2 regions of the Streptomyces ovatisporus genome follow, and region 2 is predicted to be linked to the other one. Evidence: riboswitches for the same ligand, from Rfam matches in the RefSeq annotation. Region 2 holds a riboswitch; the other holds the start of a gene.

Region 1 (15,407 bases), on a different contig from region 2:
GGGGCACCGCCTCACAGACCCCCGGTGTGGACCTGGAAGGCCGCACGGCGCACTGCCTTGGCGAGGGCCGGGTCTGGGTGTGCGGCGGCGAGCGCGACCAGCACCTGCACGGTGCGGGGGTGACCGATGGCGCGTACCTCCTCCAGCAGCTTGGGGACGGTGCCCTGCACGGCCGTCTCCAAGTGGTCCACGAGCAGGCGCTCCTCACCGTGGTCGGTGACGGCTGCCGCGGTGTCCACCCACAGCCAGGTCGCCTCCTCCCGGGTGAGGACGCCGGGGGCGCCGCCTGCCAGGTCCTCGGGGTCGGCACCCTCGTGCTCGGCGAGCCAGAGCAGCGCGTACGGACGCAGCGTCGGCTCTGCGGCCGCGACCCTCACGTCTGGCTCCGCCGGGGCGCCGACGACGCGCAGCGCTTCGAAGGCGAGCCCCCGGATGAGGGCGTCCTCCCCGCGGGCGGCGCCCAGCAGTTCGGTGATGGCGGTGCCCGTGGAGCGGGCGGCCAGCCAGGCGCGGTACTCGTCGCGCGCGGGGCCGGGGCTGAGACGCGCGCATCCGCGCAGCATGTCCTGTGCGGGCTGCTCGATGTTGCCGGCGGGGCTCTGGGCGGCGACACAGATCTGTTCGAGCTTGGTCCACACCGCCCAGTTGCCGAGCGGGGTGAGGACGGCGGAGCCCTGACGTACGCCCGTCCCGCCCGGCTCCGTACGCCCTCCGGGGTCCGCGGTCCGTGGCACTGCGGGCGCTTCGACGTCGGAGCAGCGGGTGAGGGCTCCGACGGCTGCGAAACCGTCGAGAGCCCAGTCGAGCAGGCCCGGGAGCGAGACCTCTGCGGCGGCGACCGCCGCCGGGCCGTCCGGCGCCCCCTCGGGGCCCTCCGGCGCGGTGCCGGTCCCCTCGGACTCTCCGTCGGCTGCCGCCTCGTGGGTCGCGTCGCGCTCGGCCCGCAGTTCCGTGACGCGCTGGGCGAGCAGATCGTGCAGATCGGGGAAGGTGAGCGGCCCGGCCGTGAGATGCATGACGGACAGCAACTGGGGCGCGGCCTCGACCACTTCGGCGACCAGACCCGGATCGGCGGGCGTCGGTGCGGGGTAGGCCAGGGACCACGCGTCGAAGAGGGCGACCCAGCCGCGCAGTACGGCGCTGTCGTCCCGTTCCCAGGCACGCAGGCGCCAGCCGGGGCGGGCCGTTCCGTCGTGGAGCTCGATGAGGCCGGCGAGGCGTGCGCGGTCCCACTGGGTACGGACGTGCGAGGCGGGCATCCGCAGCGCGGTGGCGGCTCGTTCGGTGTCCGGCCCGCTGCCGGGGTGCGCCTCGTGCCGCTCCGCCCACCGGGCGAGCAGCACGGCGTCGGCCAGCGCGGCTCTCGCCTGACGTGCGAGCGCCTCACGGGGCGGCAGGCCCTCGGGCGGCGGCGGCGCGGGGCGCGCACGCCGGGCGGTCACCGTGCGCCTGGCAGCGGCGATCGGCCGCGTGGGGACGAGGCGGAGCGGGTTGTCTCGCGGGTTACGGGACGGCGTCACAGGAGCAGTCTTCATGGTCTGTGGCGCAAATCCCAAACGGGGTCCCGGAATTCCGCACTCCGATTGTCGTACCTGAGCCCGACTACCCTGTTCTGACCGGGAGTTGAGGCCCTTCCGAGGCGACTGGAAACTCTGCCGGTCCGCCTGCTGACCGGCCCCCGCCGCCGAGGTCGGGCGGCCCGCGCTCCCCGGCGCGGACCCGGCTCACAGCAGCGGCGTCAGGAAGCGGCGCAGCCTCTCCTCGTACTCGGCGGGATCCGCGTTCCACATCGCGGCGTGCGGGGCGTGCGGAACCGGGTACAGGCTGACGAGTTCCTCACGGGCGGCGGCGAATGCCGTGGAGGCCTCCCAGGGGGCGATCACGTCGTTCGGGCCGTGGACGATCAGGGTCGGCACCGCCAGGCGGGCCGGGTCGGTGACCGGAGCGAGCCGTTCTGGTTCGGCCACGCGGGCTCGTCCTTGAGCGGCCCGCACGGCCAGCGGCAGCAGCGGGCGCGGTACGTGCCGCGCAGCGGCGAGCGCGCGCAGGGTGGCCCACCAGTCCAGCACCGGCGAGTCGAGTACGAGGCCGCTGATCCTCCCCACGGCACTGCCCTCCCCCGGCTGGACGCCGGGCCTCCGCCGCAGCTCGTCCGCGGCCCGCAGTGCCATGGAGGCCCCGCTGGACCAGCCGTGCAGAACGACCTGTGCGGCCCCCTGCCGGACGGCGTGGCGCACAGCTGCCGCGACGTCGTGCCACTCGGTGTCGCCGAGATGACGCACACCGCCGGGCGGAGCGGGGGCACCGGGATCGCCGCGGTAGGAGAGCCCCAGCACGGGGAGCCCCTGAGCGGCGTAGAAGGGGAGGAGGGGCAGCGGCTGTTCCGGGCCCGCTCCGAGGCCGTGCAGCGCCACGACCCAGATGTCACGCCGGCCCGGCACGAACCAGGCGGGCAGCGGCCCGAGTTCGCCGGGGACTTCGGTCTCCGTGCGGTCCACGCCGAGCGCGTCGCCGGGCCCTCCCGTACACACCTGCGGCGTGAGCCACACCTTGGTACGGGGAGTCAGTTCGCCGTACGTGATCCGCTCCAGGCGGCGTACGACGGTGTCGGCGGCGGCCCTGGCCTGGTGCTCGCCGCCCAGCACGGGGCCGACGACGGCATGGCAGCCGCGTCCGACGAGACCGTACGTGCCGGGGAGCCGGGCGGTCAGCGAGCGGGTGAGCGCGATGTGTCCGGCGCCCACCTCGTGCACTGTGAGGGAGGGGCCGCCGAAACCGGCGGGCAGGTGTCCACGCCCGGCCGCCGGCGCCGAGCGGGCCGGCCGCAGAGCGGCGTCGGCGGCGTACCGGCCCGCGGCCACGGCGGCCACGCCGGCACCGAGTGCGGAGGTTGCGGCCACTGCCGCCGTACGCAGACGCATCCAGCCAGTGTCGGGTCACGGATACGGGTGCGGCCAGTGGGCGGCGTCGCCCGGGTGACCGCCGGGGCGGGCGGCCGGTGCGGACACGGCGGCGGGCTCCGGGTCGCCGCGAGGCGTCCGGGCGGCAGGAGGGACGGGACGGGCAGGGCGGGACGGGCATGGCGGGGCGGCGCAGGGCAGGGCGGGCAGGGGGTGCCCCCTGCGGCGCTCACCCGGGCGGCTTCTGGCCGTATCCGCTCAACTTGTCGGCCACGCGCCGGAGTTCGTCCTGCGGGATCAGCGTCGGAGTGCGTCCCGGGACGGAGGACGCCGTCAGCCACAGACGGCACATCCATTCGAGCTGCGCGGTCCTGTCGTACGCCTGGTCGAGATCGTCCCCGTAGGCGATGGTGCCGTGGTTCCGCAGCAGGCAGGCGCTGCGTGCGTCGAGGGCCTCGATCATGTGGGCCGCCAGCTCGTCGCTGCCGTAGGTGGCGTAGGGGGCGACGCGGACGGGGCCGCCGAGGGCCGCCGTCATGTAGTGCACGGCGGGGAGTTCGGTGACGAGCGTGGACACCGCCGTGGCGTGCACCGCGTGGGTGTGCACCACGGCGCGGGCGCCGGTGTGCCTGTACACGGCGAGGTGCATGGGGAGTTCGCTGGTGGGCTCCAGGCAGCCCGCGGTGCGCCGCCCTTCGAGGTCCACGGCGCACAGGTCGTCGGGGCCGAGCCTGTCGTAGGGAACGCCGCTCGGCGTGACGAGCACGTTCTCACCGACGCGTACGGAGACGTTCCCCGAGGTGCCCACGACGAGCCCCTCCGCAGCGGTACGGCGGGCGACGGCCACCAACTCATTCCAGGCGCTGAGCACTTGAGAACCTCCGGACGGTCCGGACCCCGTCGGAGTCGGAGGCGACTGCGGGACGGACCCGGGAATCGGGACGGAAGGGGCGGGGCGTGCGGGAAAGGAGAGGGAGACGGAACCGGCTGTGACACCGCTCACAACAGACGGCGGGGAGCGACACCCTGCTGCCCGCCGCAGTTCATCTTCCGTTCACCCACCGTCCCTACGTTCAACGAGTCATTAACCTTCGACTGATTGTGCCTGGGTGAATGGAACACATCACGCTTCTCATCGGGATCGTGATCGTCACGGCCTTGGTGTTCGACTTTACGAACGGCTTCCACGACACGGCCAACGCCATGGCCACCACCATCTCCACCGGGGCACTGAAGCCCAAGACCGCGGTGGCGATGTCGGCGGTCCTCAATCTGATCGGCGCGTTCCTGTCCGTCGAGGTCGCCAAGACCATCTCTTCGGGAATCATCGACGAAGGCTCCGGGATCCAGCCTGAAGTGATCTTCGCCGGCCTGGTCGGCGCGATCATCTGGAATCTCCTGACATGGCTCGCGGGGCTTCCCTCCAGTTCCTCCCACGCGTTGATGGGCGGTCTCCTCGGCGCCACGGTCGCATCCGTCGGCTTCGGCGCCGTCAACGGCGGAACCGTGGTGATGAAGGTCCTCATCCCCGCTCTCGCCGCCCCGCTCGTCGCCGGACTCGCCGCTCTCTTCGCGACGCGTCTGACCTACCGGGCCGCACGCAAGGCCGACGAGCAGCAGACCGCCAAGGGCTACCGGGCCGGGCAGATCACCTCGGCCGCTCTCGTCTCCCTCGCGCACGGCACCAACGACGCGCAGAAGACCATGGGTGTCATCACCCTGGCGCTGATCACCGGAGGCGCGCTGGCCCCCCAGGCCGACCCGCCGACCTGGGTGATCGTCTCTGCGGGTCTGGCCATCGCCCTCGGCACGTACCTGGGCGGATGGCGGATCATCCGCACCATGGGCCGCGGGCTGACCGAGATCAAGCCTCCCCAGGGTTTCGCGGCGCAGACCAGCGCGGCCGTGACGATCCTGGCCTCCTCCCACATCGGCTTCTCCCTCTCCACCACGCACGTCTGCTCCGGCGCCATCATGGGCTCGGGGGTCGGCCGCAAGGGCGGCGTCGTGCGCTGGTCGACGGCGGCCCGCATGGTCATGGGCTGGGGTCTGACGCTGCCGGCAGCCGGGCTCGTCGCCGCTCTCGCCGCCCTTCTGGCCGGGCAGGGCACCTGGGGCGTCACCACGGTCGCGGTGCTCGCGCTGGTCATCAGCGGCGGCATCTGGCTGCTCTCGCGGCGCCAGCCCGTCGACCACACCAACGTCAACGACACGACGGTCCCGGGCGAGACGGCCGGGCAGGAGCCCGCAGGCGTGGTCACGGCCGCACTGCAGGCCGTCGCACCGCCGCCCCCGGCGAAGGCCGGAGCGGACGGCGCGCTGCCGGGTGCGGGTACTCCGCCGTCGCAGGGCACCCGGACGACCGAGCCGGCGGCCGAACCCGAGACGGAACGTCCCCGGGCAGGCTCCACGCTCGGCTAGTCAGGGCCTGGGGAGCCGGCAGACCGAATCCCACGGACCGGACCGCACATTTCAATCCGCAGACCGAACCGCACAGCAGACCGGCGGCAGCCGGACTTCTGCCGGACCTCAGACAGGGAAACGCTATGGACATCGACTGGGCAGCGCTCGGCCAGGTATTCGGCGTCAGCCTCGTGGCCACGGTCGGCCTGGTGGGCGTGTTCACGCTCGGCATCGTGAACGGCTCCGCCGGGAAGAGCCACGGCGGCAGCGCGTCGGCGCTCGCACGCACCGGGGCGTACGCCTGCTACGCGCTGTGCGCCGCCGCGGTGGCGTACGGCATCTACATCATCACCGCACCGTGAACTCCCGCCCGCCGGCGGGCTTCTAGGCACCACGGGCAACACGGAGAAGGGGTACGGGCATTCGCCCGTACCCCTTCTCCGTGTGTCTGCTCACAGTCTTCCGCCGCAGGTCAGCGGCGAGTTGACGCCCCCTCCCGTACGTGGTGGACTGCCCGTTGCCCAACGGCGGCTGGAGAGGAAGCCGGTGAGAATCCGGCGCGGTCCCGCCACTGTCACCGGGGAGCGAACCCCAAGCGAAGGTCACGGCCGAGAGCAACAGCAGGCCGGAAGGCCGGGGGACGCTGCGATCCGGGAGCCAGGAGACTCTCGCCGCCGGTACGTCGAGCCAGGGCGAGGACCCTGAGTGAGGACTCCGCCATGCGTGGCTTTCCGGCCGCAGCTCTGCCCGTAGTCGCCCCCGCCGGTCCCGTACCCGGACTTCCGCGCCCACGCCTTCCTCGTGCCGGCCGCCCCGGACTCCGTGCGGCCGGCCCCGTCCGCCGGGACCCGACGGCGCGCTGAGACATGCGAGTTCATCGCGCGTACGCCGGGGGCGCGGTCCTCGGCTACCTGGGTGACATGCTTCTGGGCGACCCGCGCACCGGACACCCCGTCGCCGCGTTCGGACGGGCCGCTGCCGCTGCGGAGCGCGCCCTGTGGCGCGACTCCCGTGCGGCGGGCGCGGCTTACGCGGCACTCTGCGTCGCGGGCCCGGCCGCGACCGCGGCGCTCCTCACGCGCGGTGTCCGCCGGACCGGCCGGACCACCGCCTTCATCTCGCTGTCGGCGGCGGTGACATGGACCGCGCTGGGCGGCAACGGGCTGAGCACGGCGGCGCGTTCCGTCGAGGCGGCCCTGGAAGCGGGAGATGTGCCGAGCGCACGGCGCCTGTTGCCGCAACTGTGCGGCCGTGACCCGCAGTTGCTGGACGCGGAGGGGATCGCCCGCGCCGTCGTCGAGTCGGTGGCGGAGAACACCTCGGACGCCGTCGTGGGCGCTCTCGTGTGGGGGGCGCTCGCGGGCGTCCCCGGCATGACGGCCTTCCGCGCCGCCAACACGCTCGACGCCATGGTGGGTCATCTCTCCCCGCGCCACCGGAAGTTCGGCTGGGCCGCGGCGAGGCTGGACGACGTGGCCGGGTGGCCCGGCGCGCGTCTGACATCCGCACTCGCCGCGTTCGCCGGACCGTGCCCGCGCGGTGCCGTACGCGCCTGGCGGAGCGACGCGCGCAGGCACCCCAGCCCCAACGCGGGCCCGGTGGAAGCCGCGTTCGCGGGTGCGCTGGGTGTACGGCTGGGCGGCACGCTCAGCTACGGCGGACGCACCGAGCACAGGCCGGTGCTCAACTCCCCCGGACGGGCCGTGCGTACCGGGGACATCGCACGCGCCGTGCGGCTCTCGCGGCGCGTCGGGCTCCTCTCGCTGGCCTTCACCACGGCCGTGGGCGTGGCGGGGCGGCTCGCCGTGGCGGGGACTCGTACGGACGGGAGGAGTCGGACGACGTGACGGGTACGGAGAGACCGCGCGGGGGTGCGGGCAGCGGTACCGGGAGCCGGGGCGGTGGGCTGCTGGTCGCCGGCACGACGTCCGACGCGGGCAAGAGCGTGGTCACGGCGGGCATCTGCCGCTGGCTGGCACGCAAGGGCCTGAAGGTCGCACCGTTCAAGGCCCAGAACATGTCGCTGAACTCGTACGTGACACGGGAGGGCGCCGAGATCGGACGGGCCCAGGCCATGCAGGCCGCGGCCGCCCGGACCGAGCCGACCGCGCTGATGAACCCCGTGCTGCTCAAGCCGGGCAGCGACCGCAGCAGCCAAGTGGTGCTGCTGGGCAGGGCAGTCGGTGAACTCAGCGCACGTGGCTACCACTCGGACCGGCAGGAGAGGCTGCTGGGGACGGTCACCGACTGCCTGGAGGAGCTGCGGCGCACGCACGACGCGGTGATCTGCGAAGGCGCGGGGAGCCCTGCGGAGATCAACCTGAGGCGCACCGACATCGTCAACATGGGGCTGGCACGCAGCGCTCGTCTGCCCGTCGTGGTCGTCGGCGACATCGACCGCGGCGGGGTCTTCGCGTCCTTCTTCGGTACGACGGCGCTGCTCGCGGCAGAGGACCAGGCCCTCCTCGCGGGCTACCTGGTGAACAAGTTCCGCGGCGATGTGTCGCTGCTGGAGCCCGGGTTGGAGATGCTGCGCGGACTCACCGGGCGGCCCGTGCTGGGGGTTCTGCCCTGGCAGCACGGCCTGGGAATCGACGAGGAGGACGGGCTGCGCATCTCCCTGCGCGGCACCGTACGGGAGTCGGCGGCGGACGGACCGCACGGAACGGACGTGCTGCGCGTCGCCGTCGTACCGCTTCCGCTGATGTCGAACTTCACCGACGTCGACGCGCTGGCCGCCGAGCCGGGTGTCGTCGTCCGGTTCACCGACCGTCCCGAGGAACTGGCCGACGCGGACCTGGTGGTGCTGCCCGGCACCCGCGGGACCGTACGGGCGCTGGAGTGGCTGCACGCGCGTGGGCTCGCGAACGCGCTGCGGCGGCGGGCCGCGGCGCAGCGGCCCGTGCTGGGCATCTGCGGCGGGTTCCAGATACTCGGTGGACGCATCGAGGACGAGGTCGAGTCGCGGGCGGGAACCGTGGACGGCCTCGGGCTGCTGCCCGTCCGCGTCCGCTTCGCCGCCGGGAAGACCCTCGCCCGCCCGTCCGGTTCAGCTCTCGGTGAGCATGCGGAGGGGTACGAGATCCATCACGGTGTCGCTGAAGTGCTGGGCGGAGAAGCCGTGTTCAGCGACGGACGAGGCGAGCCGCTGGACGGCTGCCGGGCCGGGACGGTGTGGGGGACGCACTGGCACGGCTCGCTGGAGAGCGACGGCTTCCGGCGCGCGTTCCTGCGCAGGATCGCCGACGACGCGGGCCGTACGGGCTTCGTCCCCGCGCCCGGCACGAGCTTCGCGGCCCTGCGCGAGGAGCAGTTGGACCGCCTGGGCGACCTCGTGGAGGAACACGCCGACACGAATGCGCTGCTGCGGCTGATCGAGTCGGGGCCACCCGCCGGCCTGCCGTTCGTCGCACCCGGGGCGCCGGGAGATTTCCACGATGCCGGAGACGGCCAAGACAGCCGAGACGGCCGAGACGGCCGAGACGGCCGGGACAGTCGAGACTGCCGAGACGCGGGAGCGAACTCATGAGCACCATACGGAGCCCCTACCCCTTCTCAGCGATCGTGGGCATGTCCGACCTGCGGCTGGCGCTGCTGCTCAACGCCGTCTCCCCGGCCGTCGGCGGCGTGCTGGTCCGCGGTGAGAAGGGAACCGCGAAGTCGACGGCCGTGCGCGCGCTGGCGGCGCTGATGCCGGAGGTCGCGGTCGTACCCGGATGCCGGTTCTCCTGCGACCCGGCCGGGCCCGACCCCGACTGCCCCGACGGGCCGCACGAGCCCGGCGGCGGAAGCATGCGGCCCGCGGCGATGGTGGAGCTGCCGGTCGGCGCCTCCGAGGACCGTCTGGTGGGTGCGCTCGACATCGAACGGGCGCTGTCGGAGGGGGTGAAGGCCTACCAGCCGGGCCTGCTGGCCGACGCGCACCGCGGCGTGCTGTACGTGGACGAGGTCAACCTCCTCCACGACCACCTCGTCGACCTGCTGCTGGACGCCGCCGCCATGGGCGCCTCCTACGTGGAGCGTGAAGGGGTGTCCGTACGGCACGCCGCACGGTTCCTGCTCGTCGGCACGATGAACCCCGAAGAGGGCGAGCTGCGGCCGCAGTTGCTGGACCGGTTCGGGCTGACCGTCGAGGTGACCGCCTCGCGTGACACCGCCGAACGTGTGGACGTCGTACGCCGGAGGCTGGCGTACGACGCGGATCCGGCCGGGTTCAGGGCGGGTTGGGCCGAGGAGGAGCAGTCGCTCCGCGAACGCATCGCAGCGGCACGGGAGTTGCTGCCCGAGGTACGGCTCGGCGATGCGGCGCTGCGTCAGATCGCGGCGACGTGCGCAGCCTTCGAGGTGGACGGCATGCGCGCCGATCTGGTCATGGCGCGTACCGCGACCGCCCTGGCCGCCTGGGCCGGACGTACCGACGTCGTGGCCGACGACGTACGGCAGGCCGCTCTGCTGGCGCTCCCGCACCGGCGCCGGCGGAACCCCTTCGACGCTCCCGGCCTGGACGAGGACAAGCTCGACGAGACCCTGCGTCAGCACAGCCAACCGGACGACGGCGGCGACGACGACGGCGGCGACAACGACGACGACCCAGACGACACCGGCGGCACCGACGACAGCGGGGGTGGCGGCCCGGACGACGACGGCGGCGGACCATCGGGCGAGGACGCCCCCGACGAGACCCGGGACGGCGCGGAGGAACCGTCGCTCCCCGAGCCGCGTCACGCCGAGGACCAGCCGCGGGAGCCGTCCCCCGCCTCCGGTGAGTCCCCGCACGAAGGCGCGGACGACGGGCAGGACACGGAGGACGGGACCGGCGGGCAGCCGGCCGCCCGGCCCGGTGAGAAGCCCCCGGCCCGGGCGGCCGAGCCGTTCCGGGCCCGGACGCTCTCCGTGCCCGGCCTGGGCGAGGGCGCCGCAGGCCGCCGCTCCCGCGCGCGCACCGCGCACGGCCGCACCACGGGTGCCCGGAGGCCCCGGGGCACGCTCGGCCGGCTGCATGTGGCGGCCACCGTGCAGGCCGCGGCGCCGCACCAGCACGCCCGCGGACGGAGCGGACGCGGGCTGGTCCTGCGGCGCGACGATCTGCGGGAGGCCGTGCGCGAGGGGCGCGAGGGCAATCTCGTCCTGTTCGTCGTGGACGCCTCGGGCTCGATGGCCGCCCGCAGACGGATGAGCGCGGTCAAGGGAGCCGTGCTGTCACTGCTGCTGGACGCGTATCAGCGGCGCGACAAGGTGGGCATGGTCACCTTCCGGCGCTCCGGCGCGGAGGTCGCCCTGCCGCCGACCTCGTCGGTGGAGGCCGCCGCGGCCCGTCTGGAGTCGCTGCCCACCGGCGGACGCACCCCGCTGGCCGCCGGGCTCCTCAAGGCCCGCGACGTGCTGAGGGTGGAACGCATGCGCGACGCGGCGCGCCGTCCGCTGCTGATCGTCGTCACCGACGGGCGGGCCACCGGCGGCACCCGGCCGGCCCTGCAGGCGCAACGGGCCGCACGTCTGCTGGAGGCGGACGGCACGGCGTCGGTGGTGCTCGACTGCGAGGCCGGGCCCGTACGGCTCGGGCTGGCCGGTGAACTCGCCCGCGACCTCGGGGGAGCCGCGGTGACGCTCGACGAACTGCGGGCGGACGCCGTCACCGATCTCGTACGGCACGCCACCGGCTCCCGGCCCCGTGCCCGGACGGAGGCCGCACCCCCGCAGCAGCAGCGGACGCCACGGGACCGGGCCGGGAACCGGACTCACGACCAGAGGCAGGCCGGGGACCCGGCCCGGACACGAACAGGGACACGGGCGGGGACACACGCCCGGCCAGGGAGGACCGCGTAATGCCGAAGGGACAGCCGAGCACCGTACCCGAGGACGGCCTGACCACCCGGCAGCGCCGCAACCGCGCCCTGGTGGCCGTGCACACCGGAACCGGCAAGGGCAAGTCGACCGCCGCGTTCGGTCTCGCGCTGCGGGCCTGGAATCAGGGCTGGCCGATCGGGGTCTTCCAGTTCGTGAAGTCGGCCAAGTGGAAGGTCGGGGAGGAGCGGGCCCTCCGGGTGCTGGGCGAGAGCGGTGAAGGCGGCCCGGTGACCTGGCACAAGATGGGCGCGGGCTGGTCCTGGATCCAGCGGGACGGCGAGATGGACAGCCAGGAGGCCGCCCGCGAGGGCTGGGAGCAGGTCAAGCGCGACCTGGCCGCGGAGACGTACCGGCTGTACGTCCTCGACGAGTTCGCGTACCCCCTGCACTGGGGATGGATCGACACCGGCGAGGTGACCGGCGTACTGCGGGACAGGCCCGGCACCCAGCACGTGGTCATCACCGGGCGCAACGCTCCGCGGGAGCTTCTCGACGCGGCGGACCTGGTCACCGAGATGGCCAAGATCAAGCACCCCATGGACGCGGGCCAGAAGGGCCAGCGGGGCATCGAGTGGTGAGCGGCGGCACGGCACGCGCCGTGGGCGGGGTGTCCGCGGCCTCCGGGGTGCCGGGGGCGTACCGCCCAACCGGTCGTGGGCGTACGGCAGTCGGCGCACGCATGCCGCAAGTGTCCCCCGATGCACGTCGGCCGGGCGCGCCGCCCGCGACGGGAACGGCGCGGACATGGGCAGCGTGAGCATTCCGCGTCTCGTCCTCGCGGCCCCCTCGTCCGGCAGCGGCAAGACGACCGTCGCCACCGGCCTCATGGCCGCGTTCGCAGACGCGGGCGTGTCCGTGTCCCCGCACAAGGTCGGGCCGGACTACATCGACCCCGGCTACCACGCGCTCGCGACCGGACGGCAGGGCCGCAACCTCGACGCCTATCTGTGCGGTCCGGAGCGGATCGCGCCGCTCTTCGCGCACGGCGCGGCAGGAGCCGGACTGGCCGTCGTGGAAGGGGTGATGGGCCTCTTCGACGGTGCGGCCGGAGCCGGGGAACTGGCGTCGACCGCACACGTCGCGAAGCTGCTGCGGGCTCCCGTCGTACTCGTGGTGGACGCCTCCTCGCAGTCCCGCTCGGTCGCCGCGCTCGTGCACGGCTTCGCGTCCTGGGACCCGGAGGTACGGGTCGCCGGCGTACTGCTCAACAAAGTCGCCTCGGACCGGCACGAGGAGCTGCTCCGCGAGGCGATGGAGGCCTCGGGCGTGCCCGTGCTCGGCGTGCTCCGGCGCGTTCCCGCGCTGGGTACGCCCGCGCGTCACCTGGGCCTGGTGCCGGTGGCCGAGCGTACGGCTGAGGCGGTCGAAGCCGTACGAGGGGCCGCCGCGCAGGTACGGCGGGGATGCGACCTCGAAGCGCTGCTGGCGCTGGCGCGAACGGCTCCGCCGCTCCCCGTGACCCCGTGGGACGCCGCAGCGGAGCTGACCTCGGGACCGGCCGCCGACGCGGACACGCCCGTCGAGCACACCGGCCCACGCGAGGTGCGAGCAGGCGGCCGGCACCGCCGCCCGGTCGTGGCGGTCGCGGGAGGCCCCGCGTTCACCTTCTCCTACGCGGAACACGGGGAGTTGCTGCGCGCAGCGGGGGCGGACGTCGTCCACTTCGACCCGCTGCGGGACGAGGAACTGCCCGAAGGCACACGGGGGATCGTCATCGGTGGCGGATTCCCCGAGGTCTACGGGCCGGAGCTGTCGGCGAACAAGGCGCTGCGCGGCGAGGTCGCACGGCTCGCCGCCGAGGGCGGCGCCGTCGCGGCGGAGTGCGCCGGACTGCTCTACCTGACCCGGGAGTTGGACGGGAACGAGATGTGCGGCGTGTTCGACGCGACCGCGCGGATGACGGACCGGCTCACCCTCGGCTACCGCGAAGCCGTCGCCGTGGGAGACAGTTCGGTCGCGGCGGCGGGGACCCGGGTCCGTGGCCACGAGTTCCACCGGACCGCCGTGACCCCCGGCGCGGGAGCCGAACCGGCCTGGGGGCTGGTGCGGCCCGAGCGTCGTACGGAAGGCTTCCTCGGCGGCGTACGGGGCGATGTCCACGCCTCGTACCTGCATGTGCACTGGGCCGCCGCCCCCTGGACGGCCCGCCGGTTCGTCGAGAGGTGTGCCGCATGAAGAATCCCGTCACAGGAGCCGACACCGCCGAAGGCCCCGAGCAGGGCAGCGATCCGGCCGAAACGGATCGCGAACTCGCGTCGGCGCAGCGGATGTTGACGGTGGGCGTCGGCGCAAGCCGGGGAGTCGCCGGCGACGAGGTGCTCGGACTCGTCAGGCGCGTCCTCGACGAGGGCGGCCTCCCGGCCGCGTGCGTCAGGGAGTTGGCCACGGTGGACGCCAAGGCCGGCGAACCCGGGCTGCTGGCCGCCGCCGACCGGCTGGGAGTACCGCTGCGCACCTATCCGTCCGGCGCGCTCTGCGCGGTCGACGTGCCGACGCCCTCGGAGCTGACGCGTACGGCGGTGGCGACGCCTTCCGTGGCGGAGGCGGCGGCGCTCCTCGCCTCCGGCGAAGGGGGGCGTCTGCTCGTACGCAAGACGTCGTCCGCGGGGCCGGGCCGGGCCGCGATGGCCACCGCCGCAGTGGCCACCGCGGCCATGCCGAGCGCCGTCGGAGCCCCGCTCGCCGTGCCGGCGGGCGGAGCCACCGGCACGTGGGCAGGCGGGGACGGGCGTGGCCGCGGACGGCCCGGCGGCAAGGAGGCGGAATGACATCCCCGCCGGCACTCCTCCTCGTCTGTGACGTCTCCCGCGACCGGGGAGCCGCGGAGGCCTTCCGCTCTTTCGTCGACGAACTCGCAGGCGATCACGCGGACTTGACGGTGGCCGGAGCTCTGCGGGAACCCTCGGGGCCCTCCGTGTCCGACGCCGCCGCGGCACTGGCGGCCGAGGGCGCCACACGTATCGCCGCTGTGCCGCTGACGCTGGTGTCCGACGAGTTCGCCGAACGCGACGTGCCGGCCGCCCTGAGTCGTGCGGAGGAGGAACACGAGGGCCTCTCCTGCACCGGTGGCGCCGCGCTGGGCCCGCAGCCGGCGATGCTCGCGCTGCTGGAGCGGCGGATCGAGGAAGCGCTGAGCCGCGGGGCCGCGAGCGGCGGGGGCTCCGGGAACAGCAGGGACGACGGGAACGGCAGTGAGGACGGGAACGGCATCCCGGCCGCGCGCACACCGGACGACCGTGCCCGCATCACCGTGCTGCTCGTGAGCCCTGGTTCCACCGACGCCCACGCCAACGCCGAGGTGCACAGAGCGGCCCGGCTGCTGTGGGAGGGGCGTGGCTACGAGGGCGTGGAGCCGGCGTTCGTCACCTCCGCCGCCCCCGATGTGGCCTCCGCCCTGGACCGGTGCCGGAAGCTGGGAGCACGGAAGGTGGTCGTGCAGCCCTGCTTCCTGTTCGCCGGGGACCTGTCCGAACGGGTCCGGCAGCAGTCGGAGGGATGGGGCCTGGCCAACCCGCAGGTCGAGGTGGTCGTCGCCGGGGTCGTCGGCGCGGACGCCGCGCTGGCGGAGGTCGTGCTGGAACGCTACCGGGAGACCGTTCGGCGGATGCCGGGGCGGCCGCAGGAACCGCACGGCACGGAGGACGGGGCAACTCGTCCCGGCAGCCATGCACGCTGAGCCGCCGTCGACAGCGGCGGCGACCGCCCGGTGCCGGAAGCCGGACGTCTCCGGTCTGCGGCACCATGGCGACGCCGAACTGCGCGACGCCGGGCCGGGGTTGACCGATCTCGCGGTCAACGTGCGCGCGGGCACGCCACCTCCCTGGCTCAAGTCCCGTCTCGCCGCGTCACTCGACTCGCTGGCCGCCTACCCGGACCAGCGGGACGCCCGCCGGGCGGTCGCCGCCCGGCACGGCGTGGCCGAGGATCAGGTTCTGCTCACCGCGGGGGCCGCCGAAGCGTTCGTGCTGCTGGCCCGCGCTCTGCACAGCGCCCGGCCCGTCGTGGTCCACCCCCAGTTCACCGAGCCGGAGGCGGCGCTGGCGGACGCCGGGCGGAACGTGCGCCGAGTCCTGCTGGGCACCTCGGACGGTTTCCGCCTGGATCCCTCGGCGGTGCCGGAGAGCGCCGACCTGGTCGTCGTCGGCAACCCCACCAACCCGACGTCCGTGCTCCACCCGGCCCGCGTGCTCTCCCGGCTCGCCCGGCCGGGACGGACTCTCGTGGTGGACGAGGCTTTCATCGACGCGGTACCGGGCG
Region 2 (15,407 bases):
CCGGATCGCTGCCGCGCGCAGCGTACGGGCGGGACGAGTCAGACCCGCCGTGCCGTCACGGGCTCCACCAACAGGGACGCGAGTTCCCAGCAGGAGGTCATGTCATGGCACAGTCCATCGCCCCGCCGTCCACCGGCACCCCCACCGCAGTCCCGGCTCCCCTGCCGGTCAGGACGATCCTGCCGTGGGCCGTCTTCTTCGGGCTTCTGACGCTGATCGCGCTCTACTTCGTCGGCGCGGAGCAGGGTGCCACCTCTGTCTTCGCCGGAACCGGCGTGCACGAGTGGGTCCACGACGGACGCCACCTTCTCGGCTTCCCCTGCCACTGACAGGGGAGGAAGCACACCTTGAACTCCTCGACAGTGCGGGTTCTCCTCGTACGCGGCATGCTCGCCGGTCTCGTCGCAGGCGTGTTCGCCCTGGTCACGGCCTACTTCCTCGGTGAGCCGCAGATCGACGCCGCCATCGCGTACGAGGAAGCCCATACACACGCGCACGAGCACGGCCCGGAAGTCGTCAGCCGTTCCGTGCAGTCCACCGCCGGACTGGCCACCGGCGTGCTCGTCTACGGCGTCGCCGTCGGCGGCATCGCCTCGCTCGTCTTCAGCTTCGCGCTGGGACGGGTGGGCGGCCTCAGCCCGCGCGCCACGGCGCTGCTGCTCGCCGGCGCGGCGTTCGTGAGCGTCTACCTCGTGCCGTTCCTGAAGTACCCGGCCAATCCGCCCTCGGTGGGCGACCCGGCCAGCCTCGACAAGCGCACCGCGCTGTTCTTCCTCATGGTGGTCCTCGGTGTGCTGCTGGCGGTCGCGGCGACGATCGCGGGCAGGCGGCTGGCTCCGCGGCTGGGCAACTGGTACGCGACCGTCGTCGCCTGCCTCGGCTTCGCCGCAGCCGTGGGGATCGCCTACGCCTTCCTGCCGTCCATGAGTGAACTGCCGGAGCACTTCCCGGCGTTGCTGCTCTGGCGGTTCCGCGTCTCGGCGCTCGCCGTGCAGCTGGTGCTGTGGGCCGCCTTCGGCCTGACGTTCGCGCACTTCGCCCAACGGGCCCTGCAGGGCGCGTCCGGCGAACGCGGCGGCACCGGGAGGACGGCCGCGGCGGCAGCCGCCCCGGGCTGACCGGCCCGGCCGGCACCCGGCTGGTCGCGGACTCCCGGAACACCGCCGCTGCCACGGACCTCGTCAAGAGGCCCGTGGCAGCGGCTTGTTCGTCGTCCGGGTTCTTCATGGCCACGGGCCGTCCGCCCCCGCGGACGGTTCACGCGGACGGTTCACCCCGCGGACGGTTCACGCGGCGGTCCGCCCACCTCCGCCCGCAGTGTCCGTGCCGCGGCCACAAGGTTCTCCAGCGCCGCCCGTACCTCGGGCCGGCCGCGCGTCTTCAGCCCGCAGTCCGGGTTGACCCACAGCCGCTCCGGCGGGATGGCCGCGAGCCCTTTGCGCAGCAGCGACGCCATTTCGTCCGCCGTCGGCACCCGCGGCGAGTGGATGTCGTAGACGCCGGGGCCGACTTCACGCGGATAGCCGGCGGCGGCCAGCTCGTCCGCGACCTGCATGTGCGAGCGGGCGGCCTCCAGGCTGATGACGTCGGCGTCGAGGTCGTCGATGGCCGGGAGGATGTCGCCGAACTCCGCGTAGCACATGTGGGTGTGGATCTGGGTGTCTGCCCGTACGCCGGCGGTGGCCAGGCGGAAGGACTCGGTCGCCCACGCCAGGTATTCGGCGCGCCGGGCCGCCCGCAGCGGGAGGCTCTCCCGGAGCGCGGGCTCGTCGACCTGGATCACGGCGGTTCCCGCGGCCTCCAGATCGGCGACCTCGTCGCGCAGGGCGAGAGCGACCTGCCGTGCGGTCTCGGCCTCCGGCTGGTCGTCGCGTACGAAGGACCAGGCGAGCATGGTGACGGGGCCCGTCAGCATCCCCTTCACGGGGCGCCGGGTCTGCTCCTGGGCGTAGCGCGTCCACGCGACGGTCATCGGCGCGCGGCGTGAGATGTCCCCGGCGATGATGGGCGGACGGACGTAGCGCGTGCCGTAGGACTGGACCCAGCCGTGCTGCGTCGCGACGCAGCCGTCGAGCTGCTCGGCGAAGTACTGCACCATGTCGCTGCGTTCGGGCTCACCGTGCACCAGCACGTCGAGTCCGGCCTGCTCCTGGAAGTGGATCACCTCGCGGATCTCGGCTGCGATGCGCCTGTCGTAGCCCTCGGCGTCCAGCCGGCCCGCCCTCAAGTCGGCGCGGGCTGCCCGAAGTTCACCTGTCTGCGGGAAGGAGCCGATGGTGGTGGCCGGCAGCGGCGGCAGTTTCAGCTTCGCCCGCTGGGCGGCGGCCCTCTCGGGATAGGGCTGCGCGCGGCGCGTCCCGGCTTCGGTGACGGCCGCGGCCCGTGCCCTCACAGTCGCGTCACGGGTGAGCTTCGAGGACGAACGGGAGGCGAGCGCTGAGGAGTTGGCGGCGAGCAGCCCCGCGATGATCCCGGTGCCCTCGCTCAGTCCCTGGGCCAGGGTGACGGCTTCCTCCGCCTTCTGCCGGGCGAAGGCCAGCCAGCGCCGGATCTGCGGGTCGATGTCACGCTCGACGGCTGCGTTCAGCGGTACGTGCAGCAGGGAGCAGGACGGTGCGACGTCCACCCGCTCGGCGAAGCCGAGCAGCGAGACCAGTGTGGCCAGCGACCTCTTCAGGTCGTTGATCCACACGTTGCGGCCGTCCACGACTCCGGCGATCAGCCGCTTGCCCGGCACCCCGCCCGCACGCGCCAGATCGTCGAGGTTGGCGGCGGCGGGACCGGTGAAGTCCATCGCGAGGCCCTCGACGGGAGCCTTGGCCAGGACGCGCAGCGCCTCGCCGAGACGGTCGAAGTAGGAGGCCACCAGCAGCTTCGGCCGGTCGGCCAGGGCGCCCAGCTCACGGTAGGCGCGGGCAGCGGCGTTCAGCTCCGCGGGGCTGCGGTCCGCCACGAGTGCGGGCTCGTCGAGCTGGACCCACTCGGCGCCCGCCGCACGCAGGTCGGCGAGCACCTCCGCGTAGACGGGCAGCAGCCGGTCCAGCAGCGTCAGAGGCTCGAAGTCGCCGGGGGCTCCGGGCGCGGGCTTGGCGAGCAGCAGATAGGTGACGGGCCCGACGAGCACCGGGCGTGCGGTGTGGCCCTGGGCGACTGCCTCGGCGAGTTCGCCCGTCTGCTTGCCGGAGTTCGCGGAGAAGACCGTGCCGGGGTCCAACTCCGGTACGAGGTAGTGGTAGTTGGTGTCGAACCACTTCGTCATCTCCAGGGGCGCCACGTCCCGCGTGCCGCGTGCCATGGCGAAGTAGCCGTCCAGTGCGTCGGCTTCGGCCGCGGCGCGGTGCCGTTCCGGGACGGCACCGACCATGACGGTCGTGTCCAGCACGTGGTCGTAGAGGGAGAAGTCCCCCGTGGGGACCTCGTGGAGGCCGGTGCGCGCGAGCTGCCGCCAGTTGTCCCGGCGCAGTCGGGCAGCGGTCCGGTGCAGCTCGTCTGCGGTGACGCGGCCCTTCCAGTATCCCTCGACGGCCTTCTTCAGCTCACGGCCGGGCCCCTGCCGGGGGTAGCCGTGGACGGTGGCACGGGAGGCCGCGGCTGCGGACTTGGTGGTCACTCAACTCTCCTTCGCGAGTCTCGCCGGTGTCCCCGGGAGCCGGGCGCGAGCAGGAGAGGTGACGCGGCGGCACGTACTGCGTGCTCGCCTTCCGCCGCCGACCCGCCCTCGAGGTCACCGAGATCGCCGCGCACGCGTCACGTGCACGGGCAGTGGCAGGTCTTCGGACTCGTGGGCGTGCCGTGTCCGTCACGGACCGGCTCCTACTTGCCGTCGCTTCCCGGGCCCGTACGGGCCCAGTGCGTCTGACGGCGTTCGTTCCCACTCACCGCTGCGGGGCAGTTCCGGATTCGCACCGGATTCCCTCTTGCGACCCCCTGCCTGGCGGACAGGGCGAACCGACCGCCCTTCAAGCGTACGAGCGCGCGGGACGCGGCGGCAAAGGCCGGCGGTGAGGGGTTGCTCATGCCCGAGGGCGGTTTGAAACGCAGTACGCGGGGGCGGGCGTGCGCGCTGCGGCCGGGAGCCGTCCGCGGGGAGTCCCGCACCGCGTGGTCCGCTTGCCTGCTCCTCCCTGCGCCGACGGAGGGGGCCGTCCCGTCCGCGGCGGTGTGGCGGGCCCCTCGGGGCGGCCGCCGGTCCCAAGCTGCTCCCGGAGAGTCACCGCCCGCCCCGCCGCCGCGGCGCCCCGGACGGCCCAGCGGTACGTGCTGTGCCGCACTGCGCCGTCCCCCGGCCCGGGGCCCGTGCGCTGCCCGTGCCGGAGCGGCGACGAAGCCCCGTCAACACGTGACAGGAGAGACGACCATGCAACTCCCCGGACCCGCCGAGTCCGCCTCGATCACCCCGCCCGCGGACCTTCCGCCCGAGGCGAACCCGGCAGACCCCCGCTTCTGGCAGCTGCCGCACGACCAGCGACTGGCGGTGTTCGCGAAGCTGCGGAGCCGGGAGTCGCCGGAGTTCTTCAGCCCTCCGGCCGGTGCCCTGCGCCGAGGGAACCAGCCGGGTTTCTACGCTCTGGTCAGGCACGAGGACGTACGCGAGGCCAGCCGCAACCCCGCCGTGTTCGGGAGCGCGCCCGGTGTGACCACGCCGCTGCCCGCCCGGTGGGTGCAGACCCTGTTCGGGCAGTCCATGGTCAATCTCGACGGTCAGGAGCACGCACAGCTCCGGAAGATCGTCTCGCGCGCCTTCAGTCCGCGTCTGCTGGCGCAGGCGGAGCGGGACATCCACGACGTCGTGGCGCGGGTCGTGGAGGAAGCGGTGGAGCGCCCGTCACGCGAGTTCGTCACCGCCGTCGCCTCCCGCGTGCCGTTCGAGGTGGTGTGCAACATGATGGGCATCCCCGAACGGCACCGGCCGCGTATCCTCGCCCAGCTCAACGACGCCTCCGAGGACATCGGCGTGGGGCGGGGAGCGCGCCGGAGGTTCCGCGTCCCCGGCAAGGGCCTGCGGGCCCTCGCCCGTATGCACGTCATGATCGCCAGGCTCGCCCGTGAGCGGCGGCGGCGTCCCACGGACGACCTCATCTCCGCACTCGTCACCGCCGACGTCGACGGGGAATGCCTGGGCAACCGTCAACTGGGGGCGTTCTTCACCCTGTTGATGGTCGCGGGTGTGGAGACCACCCGCAACGCCATCTCGCACGGGCTCTCGCTGCTCGGCGACCACCCGGAGCAACGCGACCTGTGGGCCGGGGACTTCGAGAAGTACGCCGACTCGGCCGTGGACGAGATCGTGCGCTGCTCGACACCCATCATCCAGTTCAAACGCACCCTGAGACGCGACCACGTGGTCGGCGGACGCACCCTGCGCGAGGGCGAGATGGTCGCCATGTACTACGCCTCCGCCAACCGCGACGAGGCCGTCTTCCCGTTCCCCGACGTCTTCGACATCACTCGCGACCCCAATCCCCACCTCGGATACGGCGGCGGCGGGCCCCACTACTGCCTCGGCGCGCACCTCGCCCGGCAGGAGCTGAAGGCCCTGTTCCGGCTGCTGCTCGACGGGTCCGTGGCGATGCGCGCGGCAGGCCCGCCCGAGCTCGTGCCCTCCAGCTTCGACAACCGCATCCGGTCGCTCCCCTTCGGCCTCGGCAGCTGCCCGGCCTCCAGCGACTCCGCGGCACACGGCAGTTCCACGGCACCGGACTCCGCGGACGGCGCGGACGGCGCGGACGGCACTGAGTGTCCGGTGTCCGGAGCGCGGGAGGCGTAAGGGCCGCTGTCGAGCCGGGCAGTCCGCGGGGCCGGCGTCCCGCACTGCCCGGCCGCCGTCGCTCCCGGGCGCCACCGTTCATCGGCTCCTCCCACCCCGACCGGAGCGCTCGTCCCCGGGGAGGGTGCCGGGTCAGATCACACGGAACAGGTCGGCGGCGGTGTGGACGTCCGTGAGGTCGTCGATGGTACGGAGGTTGTCGCACAGGGACTCCAGGACCGAGCCGGTCTCGGTGGCGTCCGGGGTGGCGATGGCGACGCCGAAGAGGCGGAAGTCCAGGCGGTGCTTGGCCTCGTTCCAGCCGCGCACCCACTTCTCCGAGACCTCGCACGCGTCGTCGGTGATCATCACGATGTCGCCGCGTCTGCGGGCCGTGTCGTCGAACTCCTCCTCCAGCAGTTCCGCAGCCGTGCCCAGCGGGCGCTGGAAGTCGGTGCCGCCGCCGAGGAAGGTCTCCGCGAAGTCGAGGACATCGGCGATACCGGCAGGCCGGTCGCCGGGGAAGCGGAAGACCTGGATCTTGTCGGCGGCGGAGAACAGGATGCCGACGAAGTCACGCCCGGCATGGCGGGCCTGGTCGAGCAGGGCCAGGGCGCATGCCTTGGACCATGCCTCGCGGGTGATTTCGCCGGGCCCTTCCGCGTACATGGAGTGCGAGGTGTCCACGCACGCGATGACGGCGCCCTGGCCGGTGGTCTGCTCGCCCTGGGTGTCGTACAGCATCAGCGCCCCGGCGGCGTAGCGCGCGGCGAACACCGCACGCAGCTCCGGCACGCCGAGGACCGCCAGTTCGGAGGGGATGACTCGGGAGAGGTCGTCGCCGAGGGTGACGCCGACCAGTTCCACTCCCCCGATGGACCCTCACGCAAGATCGAGGCCGGCGGAGGTCCGCGCACCTCCGATTTCCGTACGGGGGGCTGTTCTTGAGATCGCGTCACCGTACGATGAATGCCATGAATGTAGTGGTGTTTCTTCTGGCCCTGGGCATCACTTGTCGTATTACACGACTCATAACGAAGGATACGCTCGCCGCCGGTTTCCGCTCCTGGACGGCGCAACGATTCGGCGACGACTCGAAGTTCGCCTATCTCGTCACATGCAGCTGGTGCACCAGCATCTGGGTGGCCGCCGCTGTCGTTCCCGTCGCTTTCGTCGCGGGGAGCACGGTCGCCTTCCAGGGAGTGGCGATGGTGCTGACGCTGTCGTATCTCAGCGGCGTGGCATCCAACTGGCTCGACTGACCGAGGTATTGAGGTCCGGCCCGGGTGTCGGACGGCGCCGAAGCGGGGAAACTGGGCGTCGAGGGGGAATTCGTCCACGCCCCTTCCCTGGGCGGACTGCTCCCCTTCCGCGCCCCGGCGGTTCCGCCGTCACTTCATCGTGAACTCCCGGGCACACGGCACGCTTTCAGGGAACCGGGGCTCGGTGCCGCCTGCTGTCGGCGAGCGCAAGTGAACTCGCACCGGGGTGGAGTCGGCCAGGCTGAAGGAGAATTCGCGATGGGATGCAACTGCGGCGGACGCAGCCGCCGGACCGTCACCGTTTACCGGCTCGTGCTGCCGAACGGTGCGGGACACGACTACGTCACCCGGCAGGAGGCCGAGGCGGCGAAGCAGCGAAGGGGCGGCACGGGAAGGATAGTCGTCGTCAACCGATAGCCGGACGGCACTGGTCGGCGGCTCGTCCGCCCGGGTTCGGGCACGCCGCACACAGTGCCCCGCACGTACATTCGCCGGCTGCCGGCGTGCTCCTCGGAGCACGCCGGCATTGTTGTACCCGGACACAATCCTTACGATTACCCGAACGCAGGCTGCCTGTGATTCAGGGCGTACAACCGGCGTATGCAGCAGGCGCGTTGGACAAGGGGAACGTGCCGTGCTTTTCAGCCGCCCCGCTTGACAGAGGGCGGCTCCTCTCCATTCCCGGTCTCCGTCACGCGGCGTCACGGGATGGGCGAATACCGGCCCGCAGACGACGAGTTCACCTTCACCGTCCCGGAAGGCCGCCAGAAGCGGTTTTGCGGGTGCACCCAACGTCCCGTCAGGGGGCGCAAAGTTCTGGTACGGGGCAGGCGTGCGGGCGCTCCGAGAAGTTCGACACCCCACGACAGTTCACTGCGCGTCGAGGGCCCGCCCGGTTCGCCCCCCTCCCAGCGACGGGAAAGCGCCCCACTTCACGGCCCGACCAGGTCTCTGCACGTGACTTTCGGCCTTTCATGCCCGTGCGCCGTAGCGCGGGGACCCAGAGGTGATTGCACCCCTCACTCCGTACCGCGCTCCGCCATCCGGGGGTAATTGCCGCCGCACGTATGGCCCAAGCGCTGTATTCGGGCGCCTACTTGAGACATCGCCGGGCGAACGGCACAGGGCCGTGGCCCTGAATCGCTCCCCGTCGGAACCGAGTTCGTCTGCCTCCTCCCAGCCCGGAGAGGAAGAGGGCCCGAGCAGAGGCACCGATTCACCGGGGCTGCAATTCCGTCAGCCCGCGAGATCCGTGAATTCCACGCAATCCGTGAAAGAGGCTTCCATGCCCAGTACGACCACGACCATATCCTCGGCACCCGACCCGTCCGTCTGCGGCGAACTCGTCACGTTCACCGCGCAGGTGACCGTCGTCCCTCCCGACACAGGGACACCGACAGGCACCGTCACCTTCATCGTCAGTGACGACGGACCCTCGATGACCGTTCCGCTGGACGGAGCGGGCCAGGCGCAGGCCGTGTTCAGCGGCCTCGGTACGGGAACGCACGACGCGGTAGCCCTGTACTCCGGCGACGGCACGTTCGACCCCTCGGCGTCCACCCTCGATCAGCAGACGGTCACTCAGGCCGCCTCGACGACGGTGGTCGCCGCAGACCCGGACCCCTCGGTCTGCGGGCAGCTCGTCACGCTCTGCGCGACCGTCACCATCGACCCGCCCGGTGCGGGCACGCCCACGGGCACGGTCACCTTCACCGGCCCCGGGGGTTTCACCGACAGCGCGACGCTCGACGCGAGCGGTGAAGCATGCGTGTCGACAACGGAGTTGACCACGGGCACCGTCACAGCGACCTGGGTGGGCGACGACTGCGCGACCGGCTCGGCCGGCACTGTCGACGTCACCGTCGGTCCGGCGAGCTCCACCACGACAGTCACCGCGAGCCCGAACCCGGCCGTCTGCGGCGAAGTGGTCGAGGTCTGCGCAGTCGTCACCACCGACGCGCCGGGGGTGGGCATTCCCACCGGCACCGTCACCTTCACCGCAGGCGGCGGGTTCAGCCAGACGGTCACGCTCGACGCCGCCGGCGAGGCGTGTCTGACGAGCAACGCGCTGCCCGACGGCACCGTCACCGCCACCTACAACGGCGACACCTGCAATCTCTCCTCGGTCGGGACCGTCGACCTCGTCCTCGTACCGGCGGAAAGCAGCACCGTCGTCACAGCGACGCCGAACCCGGCCGTGTGCGGCGAACCGGTGGAGCTGTGCGCCTTCGTGACCGCCGACCTGCCCAGCACCGGTACGCCCACCGGCACCGTCACCTTCACCGGACCCGGCGGCTTCACCCAGACCGTCACCCTCGGCGGCGGCCAGGCCTGCCTGACGAGCAACACGCTGCCCGCCGGGACCCTCACGGCCACCTACAACGGCGACGCGTGCTTCAACGGCTCGTCGTCCACCACCGAGTTCGTCCTCACGCCTGCTACCACCACGACCACCGTCACTGTCGTGCCGGACCCGTCGGTGTGCGGCGAACTGGTCGAGGTCTGCGCCGTCGTCGCCGCAGACGCACCCAGCACCGGTACGCCCACCGGAACCGTCACCTTCACCGGACCCGGCGGACTCAACCTGACCGCCACCCTCGACGGCACCGGCCAAGCCTGCCTGACGACGACGTCGTTGACGAGCGGCACGCTCGTCGCGACCTACAACGGCGACGCATGCAACAGCGGTTCCGCCGGTACGACCGTGGTCACCGTGGCGCCCGCCGAGACGACGACGGCCCTGACCGCCGTCCCGGACCCGTCCGTGTGCGGCCAGTCCGTACAGCTGTGCGCCACCGTCACCACCAACGCACCCGGCTCGGGTACTCCGACAGGCACCGTCACCTTCACCGGACCCGGCGGACTCAACCAGACCGCCACCCTCGACGGCACCGGCCAGGCCTGCATCACCACCACCGGCCTGGAATCCGGAACCGTCACCGCCACCTACAACGGCGACACCTGCCACAACGCCTCGACCGACACGGCAGCCGTCACCGTGGACCCGGCCGGCACGACGACCGTCGTCACCGCCGTCCCGGACCCGTCCGTGTGCGGCCAGTCCGTACAGCTGTGCGCCACCGTCACCACCGACGCACCCGGCTCGGGCACACCCACCGGAACCGTCACCTTCACCGGACCCGGCGGACTCAACCAGACCGCCACCCTCGACGGCACCGGCGAAGCCTGCGTCACCACCACGACCCTCGCCACCGGAACCGTCACCGCCACCTACAACGGCGACGGTCCCTGCTTCGCCGGATCGGTCGGCACGTTCGACGTGACGGTGGGCCCCGCCGACACCGTCACTGTCGTCACCGCCGACGTGAACCCGTCGGTGTGCGGGCAGCTGGTCGAGCTGTGCGCCACCGTCACCACGACCCCACCCGGCTCCGGCACACCCACCGGAACCGTCACCTTCACCGGCCCGGGCGGACTCGCCGAGACCGTCACGCTCGACGGCACCGGCCAGGCCTGTACCACCACCACCGGCCTGGAATCCGGCACCGTCACAGCCGTCTACAACGGCGACACCTGTCACAACGCCTCGACGGGGACGCTGGCCGTCACGGTCGACCCGGCCTCGACGACGACCTTCGTCACCGCGACCCCGGACCCGTCCGTCTGCGGCCAAACCGTCGAGGTCTGTGCCACCGTCACCATCGACGCACCCGGCTCGGGCACGCCGACGGGCACGGTCACCTTCACGCTGCCGAGCGGGGCGGAGAGCACCGTCCCCGTGGACGGCACCGGTGAAGCCTGCTTCACCACAACCGAGTTGACGAGCGGCACCGTCGTCGCCGTCTACAACGGCGATGCCTGCGCGACCACTTCGACAGGCACGTTCGTCGTCTCGGTGACACCGGCGGCCACGAGCACGGCAGTCACGGCCGTCCCGGACCCGTCCGTGTGCGGCCAGTCCGTACAGCTGTGCGCCACCGTCACCACCGACGCACCCGGCTCGGGCACACCCACCGGAACCGTCACCTTCACCGGACCCGGCGGACTCAACCAGACCGCCACCCTCGACGGCACCGGCCAGGCCTGCATCACCTCGACCGTGCTGACCTCCGGCACCGTCACCGCCACCTACAACGGCGAGGGCCCCTGCTTCGACGGCTCCGTCGGCACCACCACGGTCACCGTCAACCCGGCCGACACGACAACCGTCGTCACGGCCGTCCCGGACCCGTCCGTGTGCGGCCAGTCCGTACAGCTGTGCGCCACCGTCACCACCAACGCACCCGGCACCGGCACCCCGACAGGCACCGTCACCTTCACCGGACCCGGCGGACTCAACCAGACCGCCACCCTCGACGGCACCGGCGAAGCCTGCATCACCACGACAGTGCTGACCTCCGGCACCGTCACCGCCACCTACAACGGCGACACCTGCCACAACACGTCCACCGGCACGGACACCGTCACCGTGGACCCGGCCGGCACGACAACCGTCGTCACCGCCGTCCCGGACCCGTCCGTCTGCGGACAGTCCGTACAGCTGTGCGCCACCGTCACCACCAACGCACCCGGCTCGGGCACACCGACGGGCACGGTCACCTTCACCGGACCCGGCGGACTCAACCAGACCGTCACGCTCGACGGCACCGGCCAGGCCTGTACCACCACCACCGGCCTGGAATCCGGCACCGTCACAGCCGTCTACAACGGCGACACCTGCCACAACACGTCCACCGGCACGGACACCGTCACGGTCAACGCGGCCGCGACGACGACCGTCGTCACCGCGACCCCAGACCCGTCCGTCTGCGGCCAAACCGTCGAGGTCTGTGCCACCGTCACCATCGACGCACCCGGTTCGGGCACGCCGACGGGCACGGTCACCTTCACGCTGCCGAGCGGGGCGGAGAGCACCGTCCCCGTGGACGGCACCGGCGAAGCCTGCTTCACCACAACCGAGTTGACGAGCGGCACCGTCGTCGCCGTCTACAACGGCGATGCCTGCGCGACCACTTCGACAGGCACGTTCGTCGCCTCGGTGACACCGGCGGCCACGAGCACGGCAGTCACGGCCGTCCCGGACCCGTCCGTGTGCGGCCAGTCCGTACAGCTGTGCGCCACCGTCACCACCGACGCACCCGGCTCGGGCACACCCACCGGAACCGTCACCTTCACCGGACCCGGCGGACTCAACCAGACCGCCACCCTCGACGGCACCGGCGAAGCCTGCATCACCACGACCGTGCTGACCTCCGGCACCGTCACCGCCACCTACAACGGCGAGGGCCCCTGCTTCGACGGCTCCGTCGGCACCACCACGGTCACCGTCAACCCGGCGAACAGTACGACCGTGGTCACCGCGTTCCCGAGTACCTCGGTCTGCGGGCAGAGCGTCACGCTGTGCGCGGCTGTCTCGACCGCACCTCCCGGTGCGGGTATGCCGACCGGCACGGTCACCTTCACCGGACCCGGCGGACTCAACCAGACCGCCGCCCTCGACGGCACCGGCCAGGCCTGCGTCACCACCACGACCCTCGCCACCGGAACCGTCACCGCCACCTACAACGGCGACACCTGCCACAACGGCTCGTCCGGGACGCGGGCTGTCATCGTCAACGCGGCCGCGACGACCACCGCCGTGAGCGTCTCCCCCAACCCGTCCCAGTGCGGACAGAGCGTGGAGGTCTGCGCCACCGTCACGACCAACGCACCCGGCTCGGGTACACCCACCGGAACCGTCACCTTCACCGGACCCGGCGGACTCAACCAGACGGTCACGCTCGACGGCACCGGTGAAGCCTGCCTGACGACAACGGAGCTGGCTTCCGGGAGTGTCACAGCCGTCTACAACGGCGACGCCTGCCACACCACGTCGACCGGCACCGCGGTCGTCACGGTCAACGCGGCGTCCACGAGCACCTCGGTCACCGCCGTCCCGAATCCCTCGTCCTGCGGCCAGTCGGTGGAGATCTGCGCCACCGTCACGACCAACGCACCCGGCTCGGGCACGCCGACAGGCACGGTCACCTTCACCGGACCCGGCGGACTCAACCAGACCGCCACCCTCGACGGCACCGGCGAAGCCTGCATCACCACCACGACCCTCGCCACCGGAACCGTCACCGCCACCTACAACGGCGACAGCCCCTGCTTCGGCGGCTCCGTCGGCACCACCGCCGTCACCGTCGACCCGGCGGCGACGACCACCGTGGTCACCGCGACACCCAACCCCTCGGTGTGCGGACAGTCCGTCGAAGTGTGCGCCGACGTCTCCTTCAACCTGGTAGGCGGTACGCCGGCCGGCACGGTCACCTTCACCGGACCCGGCGGACTCAACCAGACCGCCACCCTCGACGGCACCGGCCAGGCCTGCGTCACCACCACAACCCTCGCCACCGGAACCGTCACCGCCACCTACAACGGCGACGGGTGCGGGGCACCGTCATCCGGGACCACCCCGGTCGAGGTGAACCCGTCGGCCACCACGACCACTGTCGAGGTCGATCCGGACCCGTCGGTGTGCGGTCAGTCGGTGGCGATCTGCGCCACTGTCACACCTGACATGCTCGGTTCCGGTACGCCGACGGGCACGGTCACCTTCACCGGACCCGGCGGACTCAACCAGACCGCCACCCTCGACGGCACCGGCCAGGCCTGCATCACCTCCACAACCCTGGCAAGCGGAACCGTCACGGCCGTCTACAACGGCGACACCTGCCACACCACGTCCACCGGCACGGACACCGTCACCGTCGGCTCCGCAGCCACGACGACAGCCGTCACCGCGGCACCCAACCCCTCGGTGTGCGGACAGTCCGTACAGCTGTGCGCCACCGTCACCACCAACGCACCCGGCACCGGCACACCCACCGGAACCGTCACCTTCACCGGACCCGGCGGACTCAACCAGACCGCCACCCTCGACGGCACCGGCCAGGCCTGCATCACCACCACAACCCTCGCCACCGGAACAGTCACCGCCACCTACAACGGCGACACCTGCCGCCAGAGCTCCTCGGGCACCGTGGCCGTCACGGTCAACTCCGCGGCCACCACGACCGTCGTCACCGCGACACCCAACCCCTCGGTGTGCGGAGGGTCCGTACAGCTCTGCGCCACCGTCACCACCAACGCACCAGGCTCGGGTACGCCGACGGGCACGGTCACCTTCACCGGACCCGGCGGACTCAACCAGACCGCCACCCTCGACGGCACCGGCCAGGCCTGCGTCACCACCACGACCCTCGCCACCGGAACCGTCACGGCCGTCTACAACGGCGACACCTGCCACACCACGTCCACCGGAATCCGCGCCGTCACCGTCAACTCCGCGGCCACCACGACCGTCGTCACGGCGACACCCAACCCCTCGGTGTGCGGCCAGTCCGTACAGCTCTGCGCCACCGTCACCACCAACGCACCCGGCACCGGCACACCCACCGGAACCGTCACCTTCACCGGACCCGGCGGACTCAACCAGACCGCCACCCTCGACGGCACCGGCCAGGCCTGCATCACCTCCACGACCCTGGCAAGCGGAACCGTCACCGCCACCTACAGCGGCGACACCTGCCGTCAGAGCTCCTCGGGGACGGTGACCGTCACCTCCAACACGACGGGCACGACGCTGACCGCGGGACCGGCGCAGGTCCGGCTGCGCACGAACGGCACGTTCGTCATCCCGGCGATGAGCGCCACGCTCAGGGAGACGGCGACGAACAACCCGATCCAGGGCCGTACGGTGACCTTCATCGCCAACACGGCTGCCGGAGGTTCCACCGTGCTCGGGAGCGCGGTCACCGACGCCTCCGGGGTGGCGACCCTCGCTCCCCCGAACCGCCAGGTCCCGTCGGTGGTCATCACGGCGACCACGTACCGGGCGACCTTCGCGGGGGACGGCTGCCTCAGCCCGTCCACGACGACGGCACCGCTGACGCTCGTTGTGTCGCCGCTGCTGCCCTGACCCTGTCCGTACGACCGCACGATCCAGCACACCCCACGCCGGGCCGCTCTGCGCGGCCCGGCGTGGCCGTGGTGTGCGCCCTGCTGCCGCCGGGCCCCTCGCGGTGCCGCGGGTGCGGCCGGGGCTCCCGTCGAGGCGGGTTATTACCCGGCGTATCACCGCCACTCGCCCCACTCGGATATTCATTGCCACACTTCGGCTATTCGACCTTCCTTCGTATTCCGACTTTGTCGACGTAATCGACGTTCCCGGTGAATTCGCTGCCACAGGCCGTCTTCGGCGCATCACCGCCGGGCACGGTCTGAGATTTTTTCGTCGCCTTCTGCAACAACCGTGTCGCTGCTCAGCACACTCCACTACGTTGTCTGGCGCGAACACCTCGCGAACCGGTCGGGTCAGACCAGCCCGTCTGACGCCGTGACGGGCCAGATTGCGCCGTGAGCGCTGCCCGCACGGCGGGGGCAGCATGCGCTCA

What was found. A riboswitch is a leader RNA that binds a small molecule or an ion and turns the genes downstream of it on or off. The one in region 2 is predicted to bind cobalamin.
Positions count from the first base shown of each region.
Region 1: another riboswitch for cobalamin. It lies ahead of ACFPA8_RS24315 (cobalamin biosynthesis protein); the one in region 2 lies ahead of metE (5-methyltetrahydropteroyltriglutamate--homocysteine S-methyltransferase).

Region 1 covers NZ_JBHSFH010000015.1:40,423-55,829, forward strand. Annotated here, with positions in the region: gene ACFPA8_RS24290 (hypothetical protein) at 12-1,520, opposite strand; gene ACFPA8_RS24295 (alpha/beta hydrolase) at 1,725-2,921, opposite strand; gene ACFPA8_RS24300 (class II aldolase/adducin family protein) at 3,130-3,771, opposite strand; gene ACFPA8_RS24305 (inorganic phosphate transporter) at 4,014-5,321, shown strand; gene ACFPA8_RS24310 (hypothetical protein) at 5,447-5,665, shown strand; cobalamin riboswitch at 5,840-5,971, shown strand; gene ACFPA8_RS24315 (cobalamin biosynthesis protein) at 6,170-7,150, shown strand; gene ACFPA8_RS24320 (cobyric acid synthase) at 7,147-8,832, shown strand; gene ACFPA8_RS24325 (magnesium chelatase subunit D family protein) at 8,838-11,129, shown strand; gene cobO (cob(I)yrinic acid a,c-diamide adenosyltransferase) at 11,129-11,728, shown strand; gene ACFPA8_RS24335 (cobyrinate a,c-diamide synthase) at 11,895-13,325, shown strand; gene ACFPA8_RS24340 (cobalamin biosynthesis protein) at 13,322-13,918, shown strand; gene ACFPA8_RS24345 (sirohydrochlorin chelatase) at 13,915-14,826, shown strand; gene ACFPA8_RS24350 (aminotransferase class I/II-fold pyridoxal phosphate-dependent enzyme) at 14,816-15,407, shown strand, end outside.
Region 2 covers NZ_JBHSFH010000003.1:23,650-39,056, forward strand. Annotated here, with positions in the region: gene ACFPA8_RS01895 (CbtB domain-containing protein) at 105-329, shown strand; gene ACFPA8_RS01900 (CbtA family protein) at 348-1,118, shown strand; gene metE (5-methyltetrahydropteroyltriglutamate--homocysteine S-methyltransferase) at 1,271-3,610, opposite strand; cobalamin riboswitch at 3,748-3,969, opposite strand; gene ACFPA8_RS01910 (cytochrome P450) at 4,358-5,767, shown strand; partial or broken gene ACFPA8_RS01915 (VWA domain-containing protein) at 5,900-6,610, opposite strand; gene ACFPA8_RS01920 (DUF1360 domain-containing protein) at 6,721-7,008, shown strand; gene ACFPA8_RS01925 (DUF7196 family protein) at 7,267-7,425, shown strand; gene ACFPA8_RS01930 (Ig-like domain repeat protein) at 8,294-14,932, shown strand.